DNA from 3 places in the Dietzia sp. Alg238-R159 genome. Region 3 is predicted to be linked to each of the others. Evidence: riboswitches for the same ligand, from Rfam matches in the RefSeq annotation. Region 3 holds a riboswitch; each other region holds the start of a gene.
What was found. A riboswitch is a leader RNA that binds a small molecule or an ion and turns the genes downstream of it on or off. The one in region 3 is predicted to bind thiamine pyrophosphate.

Region 1: linked by a shared signal. The riboswitch ahead of G6R20_RS03000 (3-oxoacyl-ACP reductase) and the one ahead of G6R20_RS14665 (ATP-binding cassette domain-containing protein) in region 3 are both predicted to bind thiamine pyrophosphate.
Region 2: linked by a shared signal. The riboswitch ahead of thiC (phosphomethylpyrimidine synthase ThiC) and the one ahead of G6R20_RS14665 (ATP-binding cassette domain-containing protein) in region 3 are both predicted to bind thiamine pyrophosphate.

The regions. Positions count from the first base shown of each region.
Region 1 is NZ_UNRI01000001.1:643,598-651,134, forward strand. Features, by position in the region: gene G6R20_RS02980 (SRPBCC family protein) at 1-415, shown strand, start outside; gene G6R20_RS02985 (hypothetical protein) at 412-810, opposite strand; partial or broken gene G6R20_RS02990 (glucose-6-phosphate dehydrogenase (coenzyme-F420)) at 828-1,090, shown strand; gene G6R20_RS02995 (hypothetical protein) at 1,148-1,336, opposite strand; TPP riboswitch at 1,348-1,445, shown strand; gene G6R20_RS03000 (3-oxoacyl-ACP reductase) at 1,531-2,295, shown strand; gene G6R20_RS03005 (hypothetical protein) at 2,349-2,714, shown strand; gene G6R20_RS03010 (hypothetical protein) at 2,790-3,260, shown strand; gene G6R20_RS03015 (hypothetical protein) at 3,334-3,558, opposite strand; gene G6R20_RS03020 (SDR family oxidoreductase) at 3,692-4,615, shown strand; gene G6R20_RS03025 (NDMA-dependent alcohol dehydrogenase) at 5,121-6,233, opposite strand; gene G6R20_RS03030 (aldehyde dehydrogenase family protein) at 6,353-7,537, opposite strand, start outside.
Region 2 is NZ_UNRI01000003.1:401,430-408,966, forward strand. Features, by position in the region: gene G6R20_RS10285 (DUF1707 domain-containing protein) at 1-169, opposite strand, end outside; gene G6R20_RS10290 (ATP-binding cassette domain-containing protein) at 257-1,171, shown strand; gene G6R20_RS10295 (ABC transporter permease) at 1,168-1,932, shown strand; gene thiC (phosphomethylpyrimidine synthase ThiC) at 2,074-3,789, opposite strand; TPP riboswitch at 3,787-3,901, opposite strand; gene G6R20_RS10305 (GNAT family N-acetyltransferase) at 3,977-4,273, shown strand; gene G6R20_RS10310 (CD225/dispanin family protein) at 4,402-4,917, shown strand; gene G6R20_RS10315 (CoA-binding protein) at 4,937-5,353, opposite strand; gene ppk2 (polyphosphate kinase 2) at 5,474-6,367, opposite strand; gene G6R20_RS10325 (exodeoxyribonuclease III) at 6,371-7,171, opposite strand; gene G6R20_RS10330 (GNAT family N-acetyltransferase) at 7,228-7,537, opposite strand, start outside.
Region 3 is NZ_UNRI01000007.1:57,066-64,602, forward strand. Features, by position in the region: gene G6R20_RS14635 (HAD family hydrolase) at 1-303, opposite strand, end outside; gene G6R20_RS14640 (TIGR03557 family F420-dependent LLM class oxidoreductase) at 437-1,426, shown strand; gene G6R20_RS14645 (cysteine hydrolase family protein) at 1,505-2,134, opposite strand; gene G6R20_RS14650 (helix-turn-helix domain-containing protein) at 2,241-3,206, shown strand; gene G6R20_RS14655 (ABC transporter substrate-binding protein) at 3,326-4,396, opposite strand; gene G6R20_RS14660 (ABC transporter permease) at 4,393-5,172, opposite strand; gene G6R20_RS14665 (ATP-binding cassette domain-containing protein) at 5,169-5,981, opposite strand; TPP riboswitch at 5,991-6,088, opposite strand; gene G6R20_RS14670 (hypothetical protein) at 6,578-6,826, shown strand; gene G6R20_RS14675 (hypothetical protein) at 6,837-7,136, shown strand; gene G6R20_RS14680 (hypothetical protein) at 7,465-7,537, opposite strand, start outside.

The DNA of each region.
Region 1 (7,537 bases), on a different contig from region 3:
CGCCCCCGCCGAGGAGCTGTTCGGGCTCGTCACCGACCCGCGCAAGCACGGGCTCGTCGACGGTTCGGGGACCGTCAAGAGCAACGTCAAGGGGCCGTCAACCCTGTCCGAGGGCGCCAAGTTCACCACCTCGATGCGCATGTACGGCGTCCCGTACCGCATCACCAGCACGGTCACCGAGTACATCGACACGCCCGACCAGAAGGTCATCGAGTGGGCGCACCCCGCGGGCCACCGCTGGCGCTGGGAGTTCACCCCGACCGCGGATGGGCGTACCGAGGTCACCGAGTGCTTCGATCCCCGGCCCTCGAAGATCGGCAAGGTCTTCGAGAAGATCGGCGTCGCCGACCAGAACGCGTCCGGCATCACCGAGACGCTCTCGCGCCTGGCCGCGAAGTACGAGACCGCGGGTTAACCACGGTCCGTCGCCCGGTCACGGCCGCGTGCGGCCCGGTAGCGGGCGATGAGGGCCGCTGTGGAGGAATCCGTGTCGGCACCACTGGAGTCGGCACCACTGGCTTCGTCGGAGGCGAGTGCCGGGTAGAGGTCGCGGGCCTGCTTCTTCCCCAGTTCGACTCCCCACTGGTCGAAGGCGTTGATGTTCCAGATCGCCCCCTGGACAAAGACGACGTGTTCGTACAGGGCGATGCGCTGCCCGAGGACGCCGGGGGACAGCGAGGGCGCGAGGATCGTCGTCGAGGGACGGTTTCCGGGCATCACCCGGTGAGGGAGGAGAGCGGCCTCGATGCCGTCGGCGCGCAACTCGGCGTCGGTCCGGCCGAAAGCCAGCACCCGGGACTGGGCGAACATGTTGCTCACGAGCAGGGGCCCCGCTGTCGTTGACACCGGAGCAGAAGCACTCGGTGGATTCTCCGCGCGAGATGGAGCGCCTCGCGGATGAGTTGCCGATCGAGCAGGTCGCCCAGCGGTGGATTGTCGCCTCGGACCCCGACGAGGCCGTCGAGCAGGTCAAAAATACGTCGACGCGGGCCTGAACCACCTGGTCTTCCACGCCCCCGGCCACGATCAGAAACGCTTCCTCGACCTCTTCAATTCCGACCTCGAACCGCGACTGCGTCGCCTCGCGTAGGCGCCGCGGGCGGGCAGGTGACCCTCCCGGCCGCCCGCCCGGCCGCTCACCCCGGGCTCAGGCCCGGGTGAGCAGCAGCGGCGCCGCCGCGAACCGCGACCAGGGCCCGCCCGCGAAGGTCAGGCCGATCAGGCGCCGGTCGTCGAGCCGCCGGAACTCGTCGCGCACCCAGCGCCACGGCACCGGGCTCGAGGCGCCGTACGAGCAGACGATCACCTGACCGCCGTCGAACCACGAGGATTCCAATGACTAGGCTCGCACTCGACACGGGGTGCCGCCCATCCGGGCGGCTGAGAACACACCCGTCGAACCTGAACTGGGTAGTTCCAGCGGAGGGATGTCGTGCGCGTCGCCGGGCGTCGTCGCCTCTCGTGCGGTCATCGCGCGGCGGGCAGGTACGCATCGCGCTCCCCGTGAGGAACCACCGGGAAGCGAGTGGCATGCGTATCAACGAGCAGGTCGTCCTGGTCACCGGCGGAGCCCGCGGACTCGGCGTGGAGATCATCCGCGCCTTCTCCCGCGAGGGCGCCCTCGTCGTCGTCAACTACCGACGCAGCGAGGCCGCCGCCGCCGACCTCGTCCGTGAGCTCGGCGAGGACCGCGCCGTCGCACTACGCGCTGACGTGACCGACGACGACGAGGTACGCGCCCTCGTCGACGCGGCCCGCACGCACTTCGGTCGGCCGATCAGCACGGTGGTCAACAACGCCTTGGTCGACTTCCAGTTCAACGGCGACGCCAGGCCGCGGCCGGAGACCCTCACCTGGGAGGACTTCGACTCGCAGCTGCGTGGCGCGGTCAAGGGCACCCTCGCCACCACCCAGGCCGCGCTCCCGGGGATGCGGGAAGCCGGGTTCGGGCGGATCGTCACCATCGGCACCAACCTGTTCCAGCACCCGGTGGTGCCGTACCACGACTACACCGCAGCCAAGGCCGCCGCGCTCTCGCTGACCCGCACCCTGGCCACCGACCTCGGGCCGGACGGCATCACGGTCAACATGGTCTCCGGTGGCCTGCTGCGCACCACCGACGCCAGCGCCGCTACACCTGAAGAGGTGTTCGACGTCATCGCCTCCGGGACGCCGCTACGGCGCGCGATCACCCCCGCCGAACTCGCCGACGCGGTGCTGTTCTTCGCCTCCCCGTGGGCACGGGCCGTGACCGGGCAGAACCTCATCGTGGACGGCGGGTTGGTCAAGGGCTGACGGCGCGGCGGTCACCCTTGCCCGGGCGAGCTCGGGTGGGGGAAGCTGGAGGAATGGAACTGCCCTCGGTCACCGCCTCGCGAACGGCCGAGGGCCGGCGGATCGAGGAGGCCGAGGCGGCGGTGGCCGAACTCGACCAGCGACTGACCGAGTGGGACGACCAGCGTGCCCTTGTCGCCGCAGCCGAGCTCGGCGACGACCCCCACGCCCACGTGCCCGCGACCTGGCCGACCGTCGCGGAGGCGCGGGCGTCCGCGGCCGGTCGGCTCGCGGCGCCGCTATCACCGGCCGCCGTCGAGGCGGAATGCTCGGAGCTCCGCTGGGCGGGCCTGGGGAAACTGATCGGGGCCGGCATCTCGGCGGCGGTACTGCTGTCCGTGCCGCTGACGCTCGTCCTGCACGCACTGGTGGGATCATGACGGCCCCGGGGTCGGGGCTGCGGTCGGGGCCTGGGGCTCGGCGGCTCGGCGCATCGGCCGTGGGGCGGTGACGGTATGCCCCTGATCCTCGCGTTGGTGCTGCTCACGGTGATCGCCGGGCTCGCCGCCTGGGTCGCGGCGACCGGCTGGCTCGCGCGGTCCGGGCTGGAGGATCTGTCCCGCCGCCGGCGGCTACGGCGGGGTTCCGACCCGGTCCAGCTCACCGCCGAGCGCGCGGTGGATTCAGCCCGGCGTTCCTACTTCCTGGCGCTGGAGGCGCTGACCGAGACCCTCGATCGGTGGTACGCGCTCCGGCCCACGCTCGGGATCGGTACCCCGCTCGAGGGCACCTATCCCGACGTCAGGGACCGCACCGACGCCGATCCGGAGTTCGCCGCGTTGCTGGAGCGGGCGAACACCGCCTGCCTCGACAACCGCTCCGGCCCCCCTGATGCGGTCCCGGACCTGCTCGAGGAGACCGCGCGCATGGACTCACTGATGCTCGCCCTCCGCGAACGCGTCCACCGCGCGGGTCGGCCGAAATGAGCGACTCCGCCTCGCCCCACCCACGCGTGGCGGGTGACGGGCAGGCGGAGTAGCGGTGTCCGCGGGGGTGGGCTCAGGCGATGCCGGTGCCCTCGTCGGCCGCGGGGGAGGTGTTGGTGCCACCGTCATTGATCTCGAATCGCGTCCACTTGCCGTCCATGTCGACCTCCATGGCGTAGCCGAGCGAGTCTTCCGGGACCTCGACCGTCTTGAACCAGTCGTAGGCCTTGGTGTCGTCGGCGAACTCCTTCTCGTCGATCACGTTCTGCTCGGGGTCAATCACGCGGTAACGGGGCATGCGTGCTCCTTCGTCTCGTGGGAAGCTGAGTTCTCTTCCGCAGTGTGGGGGATTCGGCGCCGACTCGCATCCGGACGGGCGGCCGCCCGTGGCGCGTACCTTCGATCCGGACAGTCGATCCAGGAGGCCACAGATGAGCACCGACCCCACCGCTACCCCCTCCGGCCAGCAGAGCTCCGCGGCTCCGGTCGATCCCACCACCAAGTTCCAGGTGGAGATCCCGATGCAGTCGCAACCCGCCCCGGGGCTGGCCTCCGAGCTCTTGCCCCCTGCCGACCACGGTGAGGCGTCGTATGTCGGGCACGGTCGTCTGACCGGTCGGCGCGCCCTCATCACCGGCGGGGACTCCGGGATCGGTCGGGCGGTCGCCATCGCGTTCGCGCGCGAGGGGGCCGACGTGGCGATCGGCTACCTGCCCTCCGAGCAGTCCGACGCCGACGAGGTGGCCGAACTCGTCCGCGGGGCGGGTCGGACGTGTGTGCTCCTGCCAGGCGATGTCGGGGACGAGCCCACCGCGCGGGGCATCGTCCGCGACGCCGTGGCCGGCCTCGGCGGGATCGACGTGCTGGTGCTGAACGCCGCACGGCAGACCTTCGTCGAGAAACTCGAGGACCTGTCCTCCGATCAGTGGGCGGAGACGATGAACGTCAATGTGAACGCCCCGTTCTGGATGATGCAGGAGGCGCTGCCACACCTGCAGCCCGGTGCGAGCGTCATCTTCACCTCGTCGGTGCAGGCGTACACCCCGTCAGCTGGCCTGGTGGACTACGCCACCTCGCGGGCGGCCGTGAACACCATGTCCAAGTCGCTCGCACAGCAACTTGCGCCGCGCGGGATCCGTGTGAACTCGGTGGCGCCGGGCCCGTTCTGGACGGCGTTGCAGGTGAGCGGGGGAAAGAAGGCCGAGGAGTTGCCGTACCACGGGCAGAAGAACCCGCTCGGCCGACCCGGGCAGCCGGTCGAGATGGCCGGCGCGTACGTATATCTGGCCTCCGAGGAGTCGTCGTACACGACCGGCAACACGCTCTCGGTGACCGGCGGCGCGCCCACACCCTGACGCAGCCGCTCGCCGGGATGGCGTCTCGCCTGTCACGATGCGCGGGCGAAACGCGGCCGCTCGCCGGGATGGCGTCTCGCACACACCGAAGAGCGGGCGAGGCGCCATCGTGAGGGGCGGCTGTGGGCTGGTTGAGCAGCGGAGGGGGCGAGACGCCATCGGCGGGAGCGGCTGCCGGGCATCTGCAGGGGCGGCTGTGGGCTGGTTGAGCAGCGGAGGGGGCGAGGCGCCATCGGCGGGAGCGGCTGCCGGGCATCTGCAGGGGCGGCTGTGGGCTGGTTGAGCAGCGGAGGGGGCGAGGCGCCATCGGCGGGAGCGGATGCCGGGCGTGTGCGGGGGCGGCTGCCGGACTTCTGGAGGAGCGACTGCCAGCTGACGCACCGACGCGCGCCGCCCAGGGGGGAGGGCGGCGCGCGCCGGGGGGGAGGAGTCGGTCGGATGGGGAGGGCGGGTGCGCCGTCCCGCCCGGCCCGACCGACTCCGGTCTATGGGTCCTACCGCCGGATCAGGTGTCGTGGATGATCACCCCGCGCATGATCTTGCCGTCCTGCAGGTCCTGGTACCCCTCGTTCACCTGGTCGAGCGTGTAGGTCGTGGTGATGAGCTCGTCCAGCTTGAGCTTGCCCTCGTCGTACAGCCGCAGGAGCTTGACGATGTCGTACTGCGGGTTGGCAGAACCGAACAGGGTGCCCGTGATGGTCTTGCCGAACAGGGCCATCATCGTGCCACTGACCTGGACGGTCTTGTCGGTCATGTTGCCCAGGCCGGTGATCACGACGGTGCCGCCCTTGCCGATCACGTCGAAGGCGCTCGAGACGACCTGCTCGTCGACGGTGCCCACCAGGATGAGCGCCTGGTCCGCCATCTGTCCCCAGGTCAGCTTCTCGACCTCGGCGTGGGCCTCGGCGGCGTCGGCGAAGGCGTGGGTGGCGCCGAACTTCAACGCCTCGTCGCGCTTGAACTGAACGGGATCCACCACGACCACGTGGCGGGCACCGGAGTGGACGGCGCCCTGGACGGCGTTGATGCCCAGGCCGCCGATTCCGTAGATCACCACGGTGTCGCCCTGGCGCACGTTTCCGGCGTAGGTGGCGGTGCCCCAGCCCGACGGCACGCCGCAGCCCACCAGGACGGCCTTGTCGAGCGGCAGCCAGTCGTCGACCTTGACCACCGAGTGCTGCGAGATCACCGAGCGCTCGGAGAACGTACCGAGCATGCACATCGCACCGAAGTCCTTGCCGTCCGAGTGGAAGCGGAAGGTCCCGTCGGGCATATGGCCCTCGAGGATCGTCGCGCCCATGTCGCAGAGGTTCTGCCGCCCGGTCGAGCAGTAGCGGCAGGTCCCGCAGTTGGGGATGAACGAGCACACCACGTGGTCGCCCGGCTTGACCTTGGTGACGCCCACGCCCACGGCTTCGATGACGCCGGCTCCCTCGTGCCCGCCGACGATCGGGAAGCGCGGCGGGAGTGAGCCGTCGGACAGGTGCAGGTCGGAGTGGCACAGGCCCGCGGCCGTGTACTTGATCAACACCTCACCGGGGCCGGGATCGTCCAGGTCGAGCTCGATGATCTCGAACGGCTTGTGGAGGTCGAACAGTACTGCTGCTTTGGTCTTCACGGCGTGTTCCTTTCAGGTAGTGCAGGGTGGGAAGAGAGGGGAGTCGCCGACGTCCCCGGAGGGGGCACGGGGACGCCGGGTCCCGGTTCGTGGAGCTCGATCACTCAGAGCTCGATCACTCAGAGCTGGATGTTGACCGACCTGGTCTGGGTGTAGAGGTCCAGCGCACCCTGGCCCAGTTCGCGGCCCCATCCGGACTGCTTGAACCCGCCGAACGGCATGGCGGTGTCGAAGCCGTTGTACTGGTTGACCCAGACCGAGCCGGCGTGCAGACGGCTGGCGACCTTGTGGGCCTTGGAGATGTCCTTCGTCCAGACGCCCGCGGCGAGGCCGTAGATCGAGTCGTTGGCCTGCCGGACCGCGTCGTCGATGTCGGTGAACCGCAGGGCCGAGACGACGGGGCCGAAGATCTCGTCCGTGACCACCCGGTGGTCGGGTTCGACGTCCACGAAGACGGTCGGTTGAACGAAGTAGCCGGTGTCACCGTGTCGGCCGCCACCGGTCAGAGCGCGTCCGCCGTCCTCGATCCCGGCTCGTAGGTAGTAGGAGACCTTGTCGAACTGGTCCTGGTCGACGAGCGGGCCGAGTTCGGTGGCGGGGTCCAGGCCGTGCCCGATGGTGGCCTGGGCGGCGGCGTCGGCAACAGCCTGCGTGAACTCCTCGTAGATGGAGTCCTCGACGTACAGGCGGGTGCCGGCGGTGCAGGCCTGCCCGTGGTTGAACATCCACGCGGCCACGGACCCGGCGACGGCGGCCTCGAAGTCGCAGTCGGCGAAGACGATGTTGGCGCTCTTGCCGCCCAGCTCGAGGGAGACCTTCTTGAGGTTGCCCTTGGCGGCGTCGACGATCAGCTTCCCGACCTCGGTGGAGCCGGTGAAGGCCACCTTGTCCACGTCGTCGTGGGCCGAGATGGCCGCGCCGGCGTCGCCGAAGCCGGTGACGATGTTGACCACGCCGTCGGGAACCCCGGCCTCGGCGATGACCTCGCCCAGCAGCAGCGCGGTCAGCGGCGTCTGCTCGGCTGGCTTGAGCACCAGCGTGTTGCCGGTGGCCAGGGCGGGTGCGAGCTTCCACGCCGCCATGAGCAGGGGGAAGTTCCAGGGGATGATCTGCCCGCACACGCCCACGGGGACGCGCTGGGTGTAGGCGTGGAACTGCTTGTCGCCGGCGAACGGCATCGACACGTTGACGGTGGAGCCCTCGATCTTGGTGGACCAGCCGGCGTAGTAGCGGAACACGTCCGCAGCCCATGCCACGTCGACGGCGGTCGCGATCGCCACGGACTTGCCGTTGTCCAGCGCCTC
Region 2 (7,537 bases), on a different contig from region 3:
ACCGGAAGCGTGCGGCGTACGCCCGCGAGGTCCGGTCATCGAATTCGGCGAGCGTGAGCCGCCCCTCCGAGAAGGACTCCTGGAGGAGCCTGGCGGTGGCGTCGCGCTCGGCGTCGGAGGCGCGGACCGACGGCAGGTGACGATCCGGCTCGGGCGTGGCGTCATCCATGGTCACGAGCCGAGTACTGCACTACCTGTACGCGGGCTGAGTAGGTGGACGCACGCTGCCAGCACCCCGGCAGGCAGACTGGGGGCCATGATCGAGGTACGGAATCTCACCAAGCGCTTCGGCGCCTCCACCGCCGTGGACGACCTCAGTTTCGAGGTGCGGCCCGGCGTCGTCACCGGATTCCTCGGCCCGAACGGCGCCGGAAAGTCCACGACGATGCGGATGATGGTCGGTCTTGACACCCCCACGTCCGGGCAGGCGCTGATCAACGGCACCCCGTACCGCGAGCTGGACCGGCCCGCCCACAAGGTGGGCTGTCTGCTCGACGCGTCCTGGACCCACGCCAACCGTTCCGCCGGCGCGCACCTGAGGATGGTCGCCGCGGCGGGCGGGGTGGCCCCGGGCCGCGTCGACGAGGTGCTCGGCCTGGTCGGCCTCACCGACGTCGCCGGCCGCAAGGTCGGCGGATACTCGCTCGGCATGCGCCAGCGACTCGGTCTGGCCACCGCCATGCTCGGCGATCCCGAGGTCCTGCTCTTCGACGAGCCCGTCAACGGTCTCGACCCCGAGGGCATCCTGTGGATCCGCCGGTTCATGCACGCACGCGCCGCCGAGGGCCGCACCGTGCTCGTCTCCTCGCATCTGCTGTCGGAGATGGCGCAGACCGCCCAGGATCTCGTCGTGATCGGCCGCGGCAAGCTGCGTGCGCAGACCTCCGTCGAGGAGTTCCTGGACGCCGCCACGTCCTCGGTGGTGTTGCGCACCCCGCACGTCGACGAGTTCACCGCCGCCGCGCGCGACGAAGGCATCGAGGCCACGTTCGACGCGGAACAGGGTGTCTTCGTCATCCAGAACCTCCGCGCGCCGCAGGTCGGCGATGTCGCCGCCAGCCTGGGGATCACCGTCCACGAACTGCACGAGAAGCGGGCGTCGCTGGAGGAGGCCTTCATGGCGCTCACGGACCAGGACGTCGAGTACCACGGTCAGGAGTCCACCCGATGAACCAGTTGAAGTCCGAGTGGATCAAGGTCACCACCACCAAGAGTGCCTACTGGCTGTACGCGATCGGCATCGGCCTGGCAGTGGTGCTCGCGGTGGTCATCGGCCAGTTCGAGCAGCCCGCCACAGGGGACCCGATGGCCGGTGCGCCCGGCGGCGGCAGTGACCCGCTGTTCGCGATCCTCGGCGTCAGTGCGTTCACCGTCCTGCTGGCGTGGATCGCCGCGATCGTCGGTGTGACCGGCGAGTACCGCTATCACACGATCAAGGCGACGTTCCTGACGGCGCCGTCGCGCTGGCCTGCCATCCTGGCCAAGACCGCCCTGTTCACGGTGCTCTCGATGGTGGTCACAGCCATCGCGGTGATCCTGGCGCTCCTCGTGGCCGGGGCGCTCTCCGGAAACGAGGGCTGGACCCCGTTCTCCGGAGACGGGCTGACCTACCTGTGGCGCTTCCCCGTCTACGCCGCACTGGGGACGATCGCGGTGACGGGCCTGGCGTACATCATGCGCAACGCCGCCGGCACGATCTCCCTGTTCCTCGTGTGGATACTGGCCCTCGAGGGCATGGTCTCGTTGATCCCGCGGGTCGGCGAGGACATCGCCGCCTGGATGCCGTTCGCCAACGGTGACTTCTGGACCCAGGGAGAGAGCGTCCGCGGGTACATCACGTGGGGCGAGTGGCCGGCGTTCGCCTGGTTCGCGGCCGTGTGCGTGGCCCTGTGGGTCGTCGGGGTGCTGATGACGCTGCGCCGGGACGCCTGAGTCCGGGCTCCCGATCCGACGTCGCACCGGGGCTCGCCCCGTCGAGGGACTGGTGGGTGGCGGCGCTGTCGGTGACGACGACGAGGTCGACCCGTCGCTCCACCGGTGCGACCTGCCGGTCGACTCGCCTGGCCGGAGCGGTTATCGACCGGTGATCGGCAGGTAGACGCGGCCACCGAGTTCGGAGAATTCGGCCGACTTCTCCGCCATCCCCGCCTCGATCGCCTCCACCGTCTCCATCCCGTGCTCCGCGGCGTAGTCGCGGATGTCCTGGGAGATGCGCATCGAGCAGAACTTCGGACCGCACATCGAGCAGAAGTGCGCGGTCTTCGCCGGCTCCGCGGGCAGCGTCGCGTCGTGGTACGCCAGCGCGGTGTCCGGGTCGAGGGCCAGGGCGAACTGGTCCCGCCAGCGGAACTCGAACCGGGCGGTACTCAGCGCGTCATCGCGGGCCTGCGCGCCCGGGTGACCCTTCGCCAGATCGGCCGAGTGCGCGGCGATCTTGTAGGTGATCACTCCGGTCTTGACGTCGTCCCGGTCGGGCAGGCCCAGGTGCTCCTTGGGGGTGACGTAGCACAGCATCGCCGTGCCGGCCTCGGCGATGCGGGCTGCACCGATCGCGGACGTGATGTGGTCGTAGCCCGGCGCGATGTCCGTCGCGAGGGGGCCCAGCGTGTAGAAGGGGGCCTCCTCGCACCACTCCTCCTCGAGGCGCACGTTCTCCACGATCTTGTCCATCGGCACGTGACCGGGTCCCTCGATCATCACCTGCACGCCGTGGCTCTTGGCGATCCCGGTGAGCTCCCCGAGCGTGCGCAGTTCGGCGAACTGAGCCTCGTCGTTGGCGTCGGCGATCGACCCCGGGCGCAGGCCGTCGCCGAGGGAGAACGTCACGTCGTGGCGGGCGAGGATCTCGCAGAGTTCCTCGAAGTGGGTGTAGAGGAACGACTCGCGGTGGTGCGCCAGGCACCACGCCGCCATGATCGAACCGCCACGCGACACGATGCCGGTGACCCGCTTGGCCGCCAGCGGGACGTAGCGCAGCAGCACGCCGGCATGGACGGTCATGTAGTCCACGCCCTGTTCGCACTGTTCGATGACGGTGTCGCGGTACAACTCCCAGGTCAGACGGGTCGGGTCGCCGCCCACCTTCTCCAGTGCCTGGTAGATGGGCACGGTGCCCACGGGGACGGGGGAGTTGCGCAGGATCCACTCGCGCGTCTCGTGGATGTCCCGGCCGGTAGACAGGTCCATGATGGTGTCCGCGCCCCAGCGGGCAGCCCACACCATCTTCTCGACCTCCTCGGCGATCGAACTGGTGACCGCCGAATTGCCGATGTTGGCGTTGATCTTCGTGAGGAAGCGCTTGCCGATGATCATCGGTTCGCTCTCCGGATGGAGGTGGTTGGCCGGGATGACCGCCCGCCCGGCGGCGACCTCCGAACGCACCACCTCGACGTCGATCCCCTCCCGCACGGCGATGAACCGCATCTCGGGGGTCGTCAGCCCCGCCCGCGCCCAGGCCAACTGCGTCCGGACGAGGGTGGGGTTGTTCGGCGAGGCGGGGACGGCCCCGGGGTGGGACCACTCACGGCGGGTGGGCGGCAGGCCTGGGGCGAGGTCATGGCAGTCGGCCGCACTCGCGTAGGCGGTATACGGGCCGGAGGTGTCGTAGACGTCGAACGTCGTGCCGTCGGTGAGCGCGATCCGGCGCACGGGCACGCGCTGGCCGTCACCGGACTCACCGGGCACCTCGAGATGAGCCTTACTGCTGGAATGGATGGGGCCGCACGTCACGGCGTCGATCGGGGTGCCGTCGGTGCCGTCGGTGCCGTCGGTGAATAGAGCTGTGCCCATGGTGTTTCCTGATCTCCCTACGCCGGCATGATCCGGACAGGTTCTACGGTCGACGACCCGGCTGGTCGTCCTCTCAGCCCGCGCATCGAAGCGGACTCCCGTGTGGATGAGTATGTGATTGTGCAGGGGCGAGCGTAACCCGACGAGTAGCATCGCGGGTGGAACACGCCCTGCAGAAGGAGTTCTGATGTCCGCTGTAACGTCGCTCAAGCTGGTCCACAACACCGATAGAGACCGCTTCGAACTGTGGGACAGCGAGACCTTCATGGGTCTCGTTGGTTACGAGAAGGACGGCGACGTCTACATCCTGCTCCACACCGTGATCGAGGAGCGGTACGGCCAGCAGGGGATCGCCCGCCTGCTGGTCAGCCTGGTCCTCACCCGCATGCGGCTCGATGAGCTCAAGATCCGGCCGGTGTGCAGCTATGTGCGGCGGTTCCTCGTTCGCTTCCCGGAGTATCAGCTCCTGGTCGCCCAGCCGTGACCGACGCCGGGCGGTGACCGTCGACCGCCTGCGGTGACCGGTGTCAGTCGCCCCGCGAGCGGCTGAGGAGCGGCCGGAGGAGCGGGACGTAATCTGACCCCAGACGACCAGCTACCCGGAGGACTCCCATGACCTACCCGCCCCAGGGGAATACTGCCGACGGCGACTCGACCGGTGGCGACGATGCGAGTCGGGGCTCCTACGGCCAGAACCCGTACGGCCAGGGCACATACGGACAGAGCCCGTACGGACAGGGCACATACGGACAGAGCCCGTACGGCCAGGGCTCGTACGAGCAGACCGACTACAGCGCGCAGACCCCGACCGGTTACGGCGCGCAGACCCCGTCCTTCGGCGGGGCGGGCGGATACGGGACCACCTCGGCAATTCGCCCCGGCCCGCCGTCGAACGTCGGCTGGGCGGTCGCGTCGATTCTCTTCTTCTGGCCGCTGTCGTTCGTCGCGATGACCCGCGCGCTGGACGTCTACCCGCTGTGGGCCGCCGGTCGCCACGCCGAAGCCGAGGCCGCCAGTGCGACCGCCAAGAAGCTCGGCATGATCTCGCTGGCGATCGTGGCAGTCCTCATCGTGCTGTACTTCATCTTCATCTTCGCGATGGTGGGACTGGCCTCGAGCGGCTTCTAGACCGGGCCGGGTCCGCGGTTCAGGCCAGGCCCAGACGAGGGGCTTCGATCGCAGGGCAGGCGTCCATCACCACGTCCAGCCCGGCATCCTTCGCCCGCTGCGCCGCGGCCTCGTCGACCACGCCCAGCTGCAACCAGACCGCCTTGGCTCCCTTGGCGATCGCATCGTCCACCACGCCGCCCGCGAGCTGCGAGTTGACGAACACGTCGACCACATCGACCTCGCCGGGAACGGACGCGAGATCCGGGTAGCCCTGCTGACCGTGCACGGTCTCGGCCTTGGGATGGACCGGAACGATCTCGTGCCCCAGGTCGCGGACGTAGGCGGCGATCCCGTACGCGGTGCGCGCGGAGTTGCTGGACAGGCCGGCGACGGCCCAGCGGCCCTTCTCGGTGAGCAGGCGCTTGATGACGGCGGGGTCGTTGGTATGGCTCATACCCAGTGCAAGGCCCGCCGCCGCCGAGACATTCCCGGGGCCTCCCATCAGGCCCGGTCAGTCAGTCCCCGACGGGTTCTGTGCGCGGGGACATCGCTCCGCTCGCTGGCGCTCCCTCCGCTAGTCTCCGACGGCGTCCTTGCCGCGGCGGACGATCTTCGGGTCCGGGTCGAACACCACCTGGGGGTCCTTGTCCGGGTAGTCGAACTGGTTCAGGAAGTAGCGCATCGCGTTGATGCGGGCCCGCTTCTTGTCGTTGGACTTGATGGTGATCCACGGCGCGTGGTCGGTGTCCGTGCGCCGGAACATCTCCACCTTGGCGTCCGTGTACTTGTCCCACTTGTCGAGGGACTCCAGGTCCATGGGCGAGAGTTTCCAGCGCCGCACCGGGTCGAGTTGCCGGATCGCGAACCGGGTCTTCTGCTCCTCGCGGGTGACCGAGAACCAGAACTTGGTCAGACCGACCCCGGACTCGACCAGCATCTTCTCGAACATGGGCGCCTGCTCCATGAACGTCTCGTACTGGGAATCGGTGCAGAAGCCCATCACCCGCTCCACGCCGGCGCGGTTGTACCAGGAGCGGTCGAACAGCACGAGCTCGCCGCGGCTGGGCAGATGGGCCACGTACCGCTGGAAGTACCACTGGTACATCTCGGTCTCGGTCGGCTTGACCAGCGCGACGACCCGGGCCTGCCGGACGTTGATGTACTCGGTGAACCGCTTGATGGTCCCGCCCTTGCCGGCGGCGTCGCGGCCCTCGAACACGATCACCTGCCGGTGCCCTGATTCGGCCTGCCAGTTCTGGAACTTCAGCAGTTCGATCTGCAGCAGGTACTTCTCGACCTCGTACTGGTTGCGGTCCATCCGCTCGTCGTACGGGTAGTTCTCCCGCCAGGTGTCGACGGCCCGGCCGTTGATGTCGATGAGGTCCGGGTCCTCACCGTGGTCGTCGCGGACCGTGAAACCCTCGGCGCGGAGCCGGTCGATGTAATGGCGTAGCTGGAACGTGGACATGGCTCAGTCGAGCTCCACGACGACGGGCGCGTGGTCCGAGGCGCCCTTTCCCTTGCGTTCCTCGCGGTCGATGAACGCCCCGCTCACCCGCGCGGCCAGCGCGGGGGAGTGCAGTTGGAAGTCGATGCGCATGCCCTTGCGCTTGGGAAAGCTGAGCCCGGTGTAGTCCCAGTAGGTGTAGACGCCGGGTCCGGGCGTGTGCTCGCGGGTGACCTCGCGGAACCCGGCGCCGTCGAACGCCGCAAACGCCAACCGTTCGGGGCCGGAGACGTGGGTCTTGCCGTCGAAGACCTCCATGTCCCACACGTCCTCGTCGAGCGGCGCGACGTTCCAGTCACCCACCAGGGCGATCTGGGCGTCGGAGTCGGCGGCCAGTTCGGCGGACGCGTGGTCGCGCAGGCGGGCCAACCACTCCAGCTTGTAGGTGTAGTGCGGATCGCCCAGCTCACGGCCGTTGGGGACGTAGAGGCTGTACACGCGGACGCCGTCGCAGACCGCCGAGATGGCGCGGGCCTCGGGGTCCTGCGAGACCTCGGGGTCCTTGTGGAAGCCCGGCATCCCGTCGAAGCCCAGGCGCACGTCCTCGAGCCCCACCCGGGAGGCCACGGCGACGCCGTTCCACTGGCTCAGCCCGTGATGGGCGATCTCGTAACCGGCCTCCCGGAAGGCCTCGGTGGGGAACTGCTCGTCCTTGCACTTGGTCTCCTGCATCGCCAGGACGTCGACGTCGGACCGTTCGAGCCACGCGAGCACGCGGTCTCTCCGGGCGCGGATCGAGTTCACATTCCAGGTGGCCAGACGCATGCGCCCGAGTGTATTGCCCTCGGCGCGGCGGTGTCACCGTGGGAGCGGAGCCGGTGTCAGTCGACGACGACGAGGTGGCGCAGCGAATGGTGCGGCTGCAGTCCGAGCTTGGCCCACAGGCCGCGCCCGGCGGAGTTGTCCGCGAACACGTGCAGGTGACATTCCTGCGCGCCGAGGCCCAGTCCCCACTCCACGAGCGAGCCGGTGACCACCTCGGCCAGGCCGCGGCGGCGGTGGGCGTCCGCGGTCTCCACGCACGAGACCGCGATCCGCGCTTCGCCGTCGGGACCGGTCGTGACGGCGCCCCGGGCGATCGCGGCCAGCTCCCCGTCCTCCTCGAGTCGGGCGAACACCGCGTGGCCGCCG
Region 3 (7,537 bases):
TACGAGGTCGCGGGCACCGGGGAGCACCCGCAGCGACTCGGCCTGTTCGGCGTAGTACTCACCGTGCAGGTCCTTGGCCCGGCCCGCGATGCTCTCGCGCTCCTCGTCGTCGTCGATCCCCGCGATATCGAGCAGCTCCTCCACGATCGTCGAACCGTCCTTGCCGATCCGACGGTGGACGTCCACGAACGGCACCGGCGCACCGGCCTCGGCGAGAGCGCGGACCCAGGTCCAGACATGCACGTAGGTCGAATCCACGAGAGTGCCGTCGACGTCGAGGAGAAGAGCGCGCTGGGTAGTCATGTGTTCGACGGTGCCGCGCCCCGGGCCGGGCGGCAACCGCTTGGGGGTGTGGGGAGCCAGGCACGTGCGGCGGCGTCGATCCGACGCGGGGACCGGTGGCATCGCGGGACGGCCGCGCGCACGATCGATAGGCATGACGCGATTCGGATACACCCTCATGACCGAACAGTCCGGCCCCAAGGAACTCGTGCGCTACGCGGCCAAGGCCGAGCAGGCGGGGTTCGACTTCGAGGTGGCCTCGGACCACTACTTCCCCTGGCTCAGCTCGCAGGGGCACGCGCCGTACGTGTGGAGCGTGCTCGGAGCGGTCGCGCACGTCACCGAACGGGTCGACCTGTGCACCTACGTGACCTGCCCGATCCTGCGCTACCACCCGGCCGTGGTGGCGCAGAAGGCCGCGACGATGCAGATCATGTCCGACGGCCGGTTCATGCTCGGCATCGGCGCGGGGGAGAACCTCAACGAGCACGTCGTGGGGCAGCGCTGGCCGTCGGTGGACGAGCGCCACGAGATGACCGTCGAGGCGCTGGAGATCATCCGCGAACTGTTCGACGGCGGGTTGGTCACCTACTCGGGCGAGCACTTCCGCGTGGACTCCGCCCGACTGTGGGACCTACCCGATAAGCGCGTGCCGATCGGCGTGGCCGCCGGCGGCGAGAAGGCCCTCGCGCACCTCGGACCGCTGGGCGACCACCTCATCGCCACCGAGCCCGAGAGCAGCTACATCGAGAAGTGGAACGGCCTCGAGGGCCAGACCCGGATCGGTGACGGCGCCCGCGCGATCGCACAGATCCCCATCAGCTGGGACCCCGACTCGGAGTCCGCCGCCGTCGAGCGCGCGCACGACCAGTTCCGGTGGTTCGCCGGCGGGTGGGCCATGAACTCCGACCTGCCCACCACCGCCGGGTTCGCCGCCGCCACCCAGTTCATCCGCCCCGAGGACGTGGGGGAGCAGCTGGCGTGCGGGCCCGACCTCGACGCGATCGTCGAGAAGGTGCGGCCCTACTGGGAGGCCGGGTACACCGACATCGCGCTGATCCAGATCGGCGACTCCACCCTCGACCGGTTCCTCGAGGAGGCGGCCGAGCCGCTGCTGGCGCGGCTGCGGGAGGCCGCGGGCTGATCGCGGGGCCACGCAGTGGCTGTCCGGCCGGTCGGGGCGAGTACCTCGGTCGGCCGGGCCCTTCGCGACGTCCCGCGGTCAGTGCTCGGCGCGGCCCTGCATGGCGGAACTGCCCAGATCGCTGCCGGTGAGCTCGGCCCCCGACGAGACGGACTCGACCCAGGCGTCGGTCGTGGCGACCGCGGCGAGATTCGAGTTGAGCACTGCCATCAGCGTCTCGTGGACCTGCTGTGCCGGGACCGACCCGGCGGAGTTGGAGATGTGGATCGCACCGGTGGCGTCGGAGAGGACCTCCACGGCGATGCCCAGCGGTTCCGCGGTCACGGCGGTGCCGAGAATGCAGTTGTTGGTCATGTAGCCGACGAGCGTCACCCGGTCGACGCCCTGCTCCCGAAGCCAGTCGACCAGCCCGGTGCCGTCGAAGACGCTGGCATAACTCTTGGTCACGCGCTTCCACTGCGGCTGGAGGCGGCTCTCGAGGTCCGCGTGCAGGGACCACCCGGCGCTGCCGTTCGCGAACACCGGAGCGCCCTCCGGCAGGTCGTGCTGGACGACCACCACGGGCATGCCGGCCTCGCTCGCCGCGTCGACCGCACGGACGATCTGGGCGAGCGACTCGTCACGGGGTGGGTACTGGATCTCGAGCGGACCGTCGAAGTACTCCTGCTGTACGTCGACGACGATCAACGCGCGATTCTGCGAACTCATGTGGATCCTCCGGATAGGCGGTACGGCCGGGAACTCGGCCGTCACCCCGATCCTCGCGGGCCGACTGCGCTACCGTGAGTGGCAAAAAGGAACACTTTCGATGGAAATGGGCCAACCTGTGCGTATCGCCGTCCACGTCTTCGACGGCATCACGATGTTCCACCTCGCGGCGCCCCTCCTCGTCTTCGGCGAGGTGACCCGGCTCGGACTCGCGGACGGGTGGCAGGTCGACACCTGGAGCACAGACGGCGGAGACGTCAACACCGCCGAGGGGATCGTGCTCGGCGACCTCGACGGGCCCGCGACGGCGGAGCAGGCCGACATACTGGTTTTCCCCTCATGGTCTCCGGAACTCCCCGACCGGGATCCGTGCCTGTTATCGATCGTGCGTGGCGCCCATTCCCGGGGCAGCCTGGTGGCGGGGTTGTGCCTCGGTGCCTATCCCGTGGTCGCGAGCGGAGTGCTGGACGGTCGTACCGTCGTCACCCACTGGGAGGGTGCGGCGGAGCTCGCCCTGCGGTACCCGGCGGTCGACGTCCGCTCGTCCGACCTGTACATCGACCACGGGGATGTGATCACCTCCGCGGGGACGGCCGCCTCGCTCGACGCGTGCGTCCACATCGTCCGATCCCGGCTCGGTGCCGCGAAGGCCGCCGTGCTGGCCCGCAGGATCGTGGTGGCGCCGCACCGCGAGGGTGACCAGGCGCAGTACGTGGAACTGCCGGTGCCCGACGGGGGAGACGACGGGGAGATCGGGGAGACGATCGACTGGGCGCTGGCCAATCTCGACCGGCCGCTCTCGGTGGACGACCTCGCCGGACACGCCTGCATGAGCAGACGCAGCTTCGCCCGGAAGTTCCGGGCGACCACCGGCGCGAGCCCCGGGCGATGGGTGCTGTCGCGCCGGCTCGACCACGCGCGGACGCTGCTCGAGACCACGACCCGCTCGATCGAGGACATCGCCCGCGACTGTGGGTTCGGCAGCGCGGTGACGTTCCGGCAGAACTTCGACAGGAAGTACTCGACGACACCGTCGTCCTACCGCGCCCGGTTCGGGGAGGCGCAGGAGTGAGTTCCACCAGGCCCGTCGCCCCGGACCATGCGGACGCGTCCCGACTGGTAGGAACGGCGCCTGCCCGGTGCGGAACGCGGCCGCAGACGTCATGGCCACGATCTGCGTGACCAGACCATCTAGCCGCCGGACAGGGGCAGGTAGTCGTTGGTCATGGCTGCGGCGCCGTCGACCTCGGTCTCCAGCAGTCCGTTGTCATGCATCCACGACGCGTAGGCCGCCCAGTCCCGGGCTGTCTGCCGCCCGAAATCCTCCTCGGGTAGAAGCGCCAGCGTGGCGTCGATCATCTTCTCCAGCATGTCGGGCTCGTAGGAGCCCTCGGTCACCGGGGTGAGGGACTCGAGGGCAATCCGGCGGTCCGCCAACGCGGCCTGCTGCCCGGCCTCGGTTCCGGTGAGGAAGTCGCCCACGCGCTCGGCATAGTCGGCGTCGCCGGCGAGCCGATTCGGGTTCGCGATGATCACCAATTCCGCGTAGTCGGGCACCCCGAGTTCGGTGACCGGCATGATCTCGAAATCGTCCCGGGCGCCGAGTTCCACGCCTTCGATGTTGCGGAACGCCCCGAAGATCGCGTCCGCCTGGTCGGTGAGCAGCGACTGGTTGAGACTCTGCTGCACATTGGGGGTGGATATCGAGTCAGGATCGATTCCGGCCTCACGGGCGATGAAGTCGAGGGTCGGTTCCTGGGACGCCAGCCCCGACAACCCGACGGTCTTGCCCTCCAGATCGGCTGCGGAGGTGATGCCGGACTCCGTCCTGGCGATCAGGGAGGTCAAGGACGTCGGGATCAGTGCCGCGACCGAGATCACGTCGAGTCCCTGTTCGACGGCGATGAGCGTGTCGGGCTCGTAGGAGATGGCCAGGTCGACCCGCCCCAGGGACACCTCCCGGGCGGCGTCGGCCGTGTTGGACGGCGTCGTGAACGTCACGTCCACGCCGGCGTCGGCGTAGGTGCCGGTGTGCTGCGCGGTGTACAGCGCCACATGGTCGGGATTGGGGCTCCAGTCGAGCAGAACACTGACCGGGGCGTTGTCGGTGGCTCCCGACTCGGCGGCTCCGGGCGCGGCGGTGTCCGGGGCCGCCTGACACCCGGTCAGAGCCACCGTGGCTGCGGCCGCGATCGCGAGCACGCTCACCCCGGGTCGCGAGAGAGTCCGGCGTCGGATCCTGCTGGGTCGTGTGTCCGTCATGATGGGTTCCTTTCCCCGGTGGGTGTGTTCCACGGGCAGATCAGGCGTTCGAGGATGGTCACGCTGGCGAGGAGGACGCTGGACATGATCGTCAGCACCGCCACCTGGGCAAAGACGAAATCGGTCTGGAGCCGGGGGATCGCCTGGAGCATGAGGTAGCCCAGGCCGTTGGTGGAGCCGGTGTACTCGGCGAAGACGGCGGCCACCGGCGCGAAGGTGACCGAGACGCGCAGCCCGGCGAAGCCGCGAGGCGCGGCGAAGGGCAGACGCACCCGCCAGAAGAGCGACCACCTGGTGGCGTGCAGGCTCCGCAGGGTGTCGATCATTCGGGCGTCGACCGAGCGGATTCCGGAGAGGAGATTGAGGGCGACCGGGAAGAAGCACAGCAGGGCCACCACGATGACCTTCGGCGCCATGCCGTAGCCGAGGGAGATCGTCAACAGTGGGCCTATCACGATGACCGGGATGGCCTGGGAGGCGACCAGCAGGGGGGTCATGGCCTGACCGACGGCGGGCACGAATCCGCTGATGACGACCACGGTCACCGCGACGACCACTCCGAGGACCACCCCGACGACGGTCTCCGTGGCGGTCAGCAATGTGGCCGAGCCCAGCCGGTCGGGCCAGGTGGTCACGAGCGAGTCGAGCACGGCGCGGGGTGCGGGAATGACGTACTCGGGCACGAGCTCGAGCGAGGTGACCGTGATCCACGCGGCGAGGACCAGCAGGAGCGTGACGCAGGCAGGGGCGGCGGACCGAAGGAGTCGCACGGTCATCGGTCGGTCCCTCCCTCGGTGAGGTGCGATTCCCGGGCCAGGGCCTGGAGCACTTCCCGGCGAGCTGTGGCGAAGTCCTCGTCGCCGAGGAGGACCTCGCGGGGGCGGTCGTCACCGAACCATCCCGGCCAGGTGGAGACCACACGCGCCGGGGCGTCGGGCTCGTGTCGTGCGAGCAGGACCACGCGTTCGGCGAGGAGCAGCGCCTCATCGACGTCGTGCGTGACCATGACGAGGGTGGCCGAGGTGTGGGTGATGGTGTCGCGGAGCCACTGCTGGACCTCCGCACGGGTGATCGCGTCGAGCGCGCCGAGCGGCTCGTCGGCCAGCAGCACGGGTTTGCGCGCCAGCAGAGCCCGCGTGAGAGCGGCGCGCTGGCGCATGCCCGCGCTGAGAGCTGAGGGACGGGCATCGGACCAGGCGCCCAGTCCCACGCGGTCCAGCATGCGCTGGGCCTCGGATCGGGCCACGCGCCGGCGCACTCGTTGGTTGCGGAGACTGATCGCGACGTTGTCGAGCAGGGACAGCCAGGGCAACAGGCTGTCGCCCTGGGGCATCAACGCGCAGGACTCCAGGCGTCGTGCGGGCCGGCGTTCATCGAGGACGGCGGCGGTCCCGGTGGTCGGTTCGACGAGGCCGGCGATCACCGACAGCAGCGTCGACTTACCGCATCCGCTGCGTCCGACAACGGCGATGTGCTCGCCTACCGGAACGGACAGGTTGAGGTCTGCGAGAACCGGGCGGAGCGCGCCCGGATAGGTGTGTCCCAATCCATCCAACGCCACTGCCGTGGTTCCTGGGCGGCTCACGAAAGCGCATGCCAGCGCATCTGACATCCCTCCGCTCGTGTGAACGAGTTCAGGTTCAGCGGGTGTGATCTCAGCCCCGTTCGGTAGGGGCACCCCGTGTCATCGAAGCTGATCTTGCGAATCAGCTCGAAGTCCGAACGTACCATCGGCACATCTCGGGATCTGATGTGCGTCCATGGCTGGAGCGAGGAGCGGGCGGGCCGCCGTCAGTGGCGTGCGGACCGCCGGTGAGGATGACCGATGGATCGCCAGTGTGACGAGTGTTCGGCGGGGTTTATGGCCCGGTCGCCGCGGCAGCGGTTCTGTTCGGATCGGTGTCGGTACCGGGACAAGGACCGCGGTCGGATGCTCGCGTGTTCGGTGTGTGGCGAGCCGATGCACCGGGGGCCGACGGTTCGCACGGACGGACGGCACCGACACAACCGGTGCGTACACGAAGAGGTCTAGGGGTACCCCCGCTAGGTTGCTCGGGTTAGTCTTGGAACGCCCAGCAACACCGGATAACGCCAGACAACATCGACCAACGATGTGCTATCCGCGACGGAAGTGGCGTATACAAGAGGCAAGCCCGGTTGGGCAGGTTCTGGAGGTGGACTATGACAACGACGTTTGACAGCCGTAACGATTACGTGGACCTCACCGAGCCGTGCGCCCTAGCCGATATGGCCGGGGACACAAAGCGCTACGTAGCGCACAAGGACGCAGACGGAGTCATCACGTTGATCCCCTCAGGGAACCTTGGTGAGCGGGAGCTCTTCCTGCTTGAGAACCCTCAGTTGCTCGCTGCGGTCAACCGTGGAATCCAGGACATCCAGGACGGGCGCTACTCCGTCATCGAGTTCTGACAGCCGGTTTGTGGCGCCCCCGTTCGTCCTAGCGTTCTCTGTTGAGGCCCAGCAGACGCTGGTTGACCTGAAGAGGCCCCAGCACGGCAAAAAGAAGAAGAAGGTCGACAAGGCCCTGAAACTTCTTCAGGATGCTGGCCCGGGGTACCCGGGGCTCAACTCCCACAAGCTGAACGGCCTCACTGGCCCGGGTGGTGCAGACCTGTGGGACTCCTACGTCGAGAACAACACCCCCTCGGCATGGCGCATCTACTGGGTGTACGGGGACAACGACTACATTTTCGTGGTTGAGATCGGCCCTCATAAGTGACCGGTTGGGCCTACATGCCGCGCAACCAATCGAACCCCTACGGGGTGCTGGTGCTGATCCCCTTCCCCAGAGTTTGCCCGGTCACCATGTCGGCATAGACCATCTGCCCACGACGAGTAGCCCGCCCTGTGAAGGTGCGAGCTTTGTCGTGACCCCCTGGCATGTCCGGCCGGACACCATCCAGGGAGCGCCCACGCCGGTTCGTGGGTGTGCACACCGGAGACGGTTGGTTAGGGGCGGAACCGTCCTGAGAACGCCCTAGATCGCACGCTGAGCGATCACCGCGCCAACCGTGGACAACGTAGGGCCACGGTTGGACGGAAACGGCTCAGGGGCGCTGCTGGGCTGTCTTCACGGCGTCGATGATCGCCAGCGCGAACCGTTCCGCCTCGTCGGGCGTG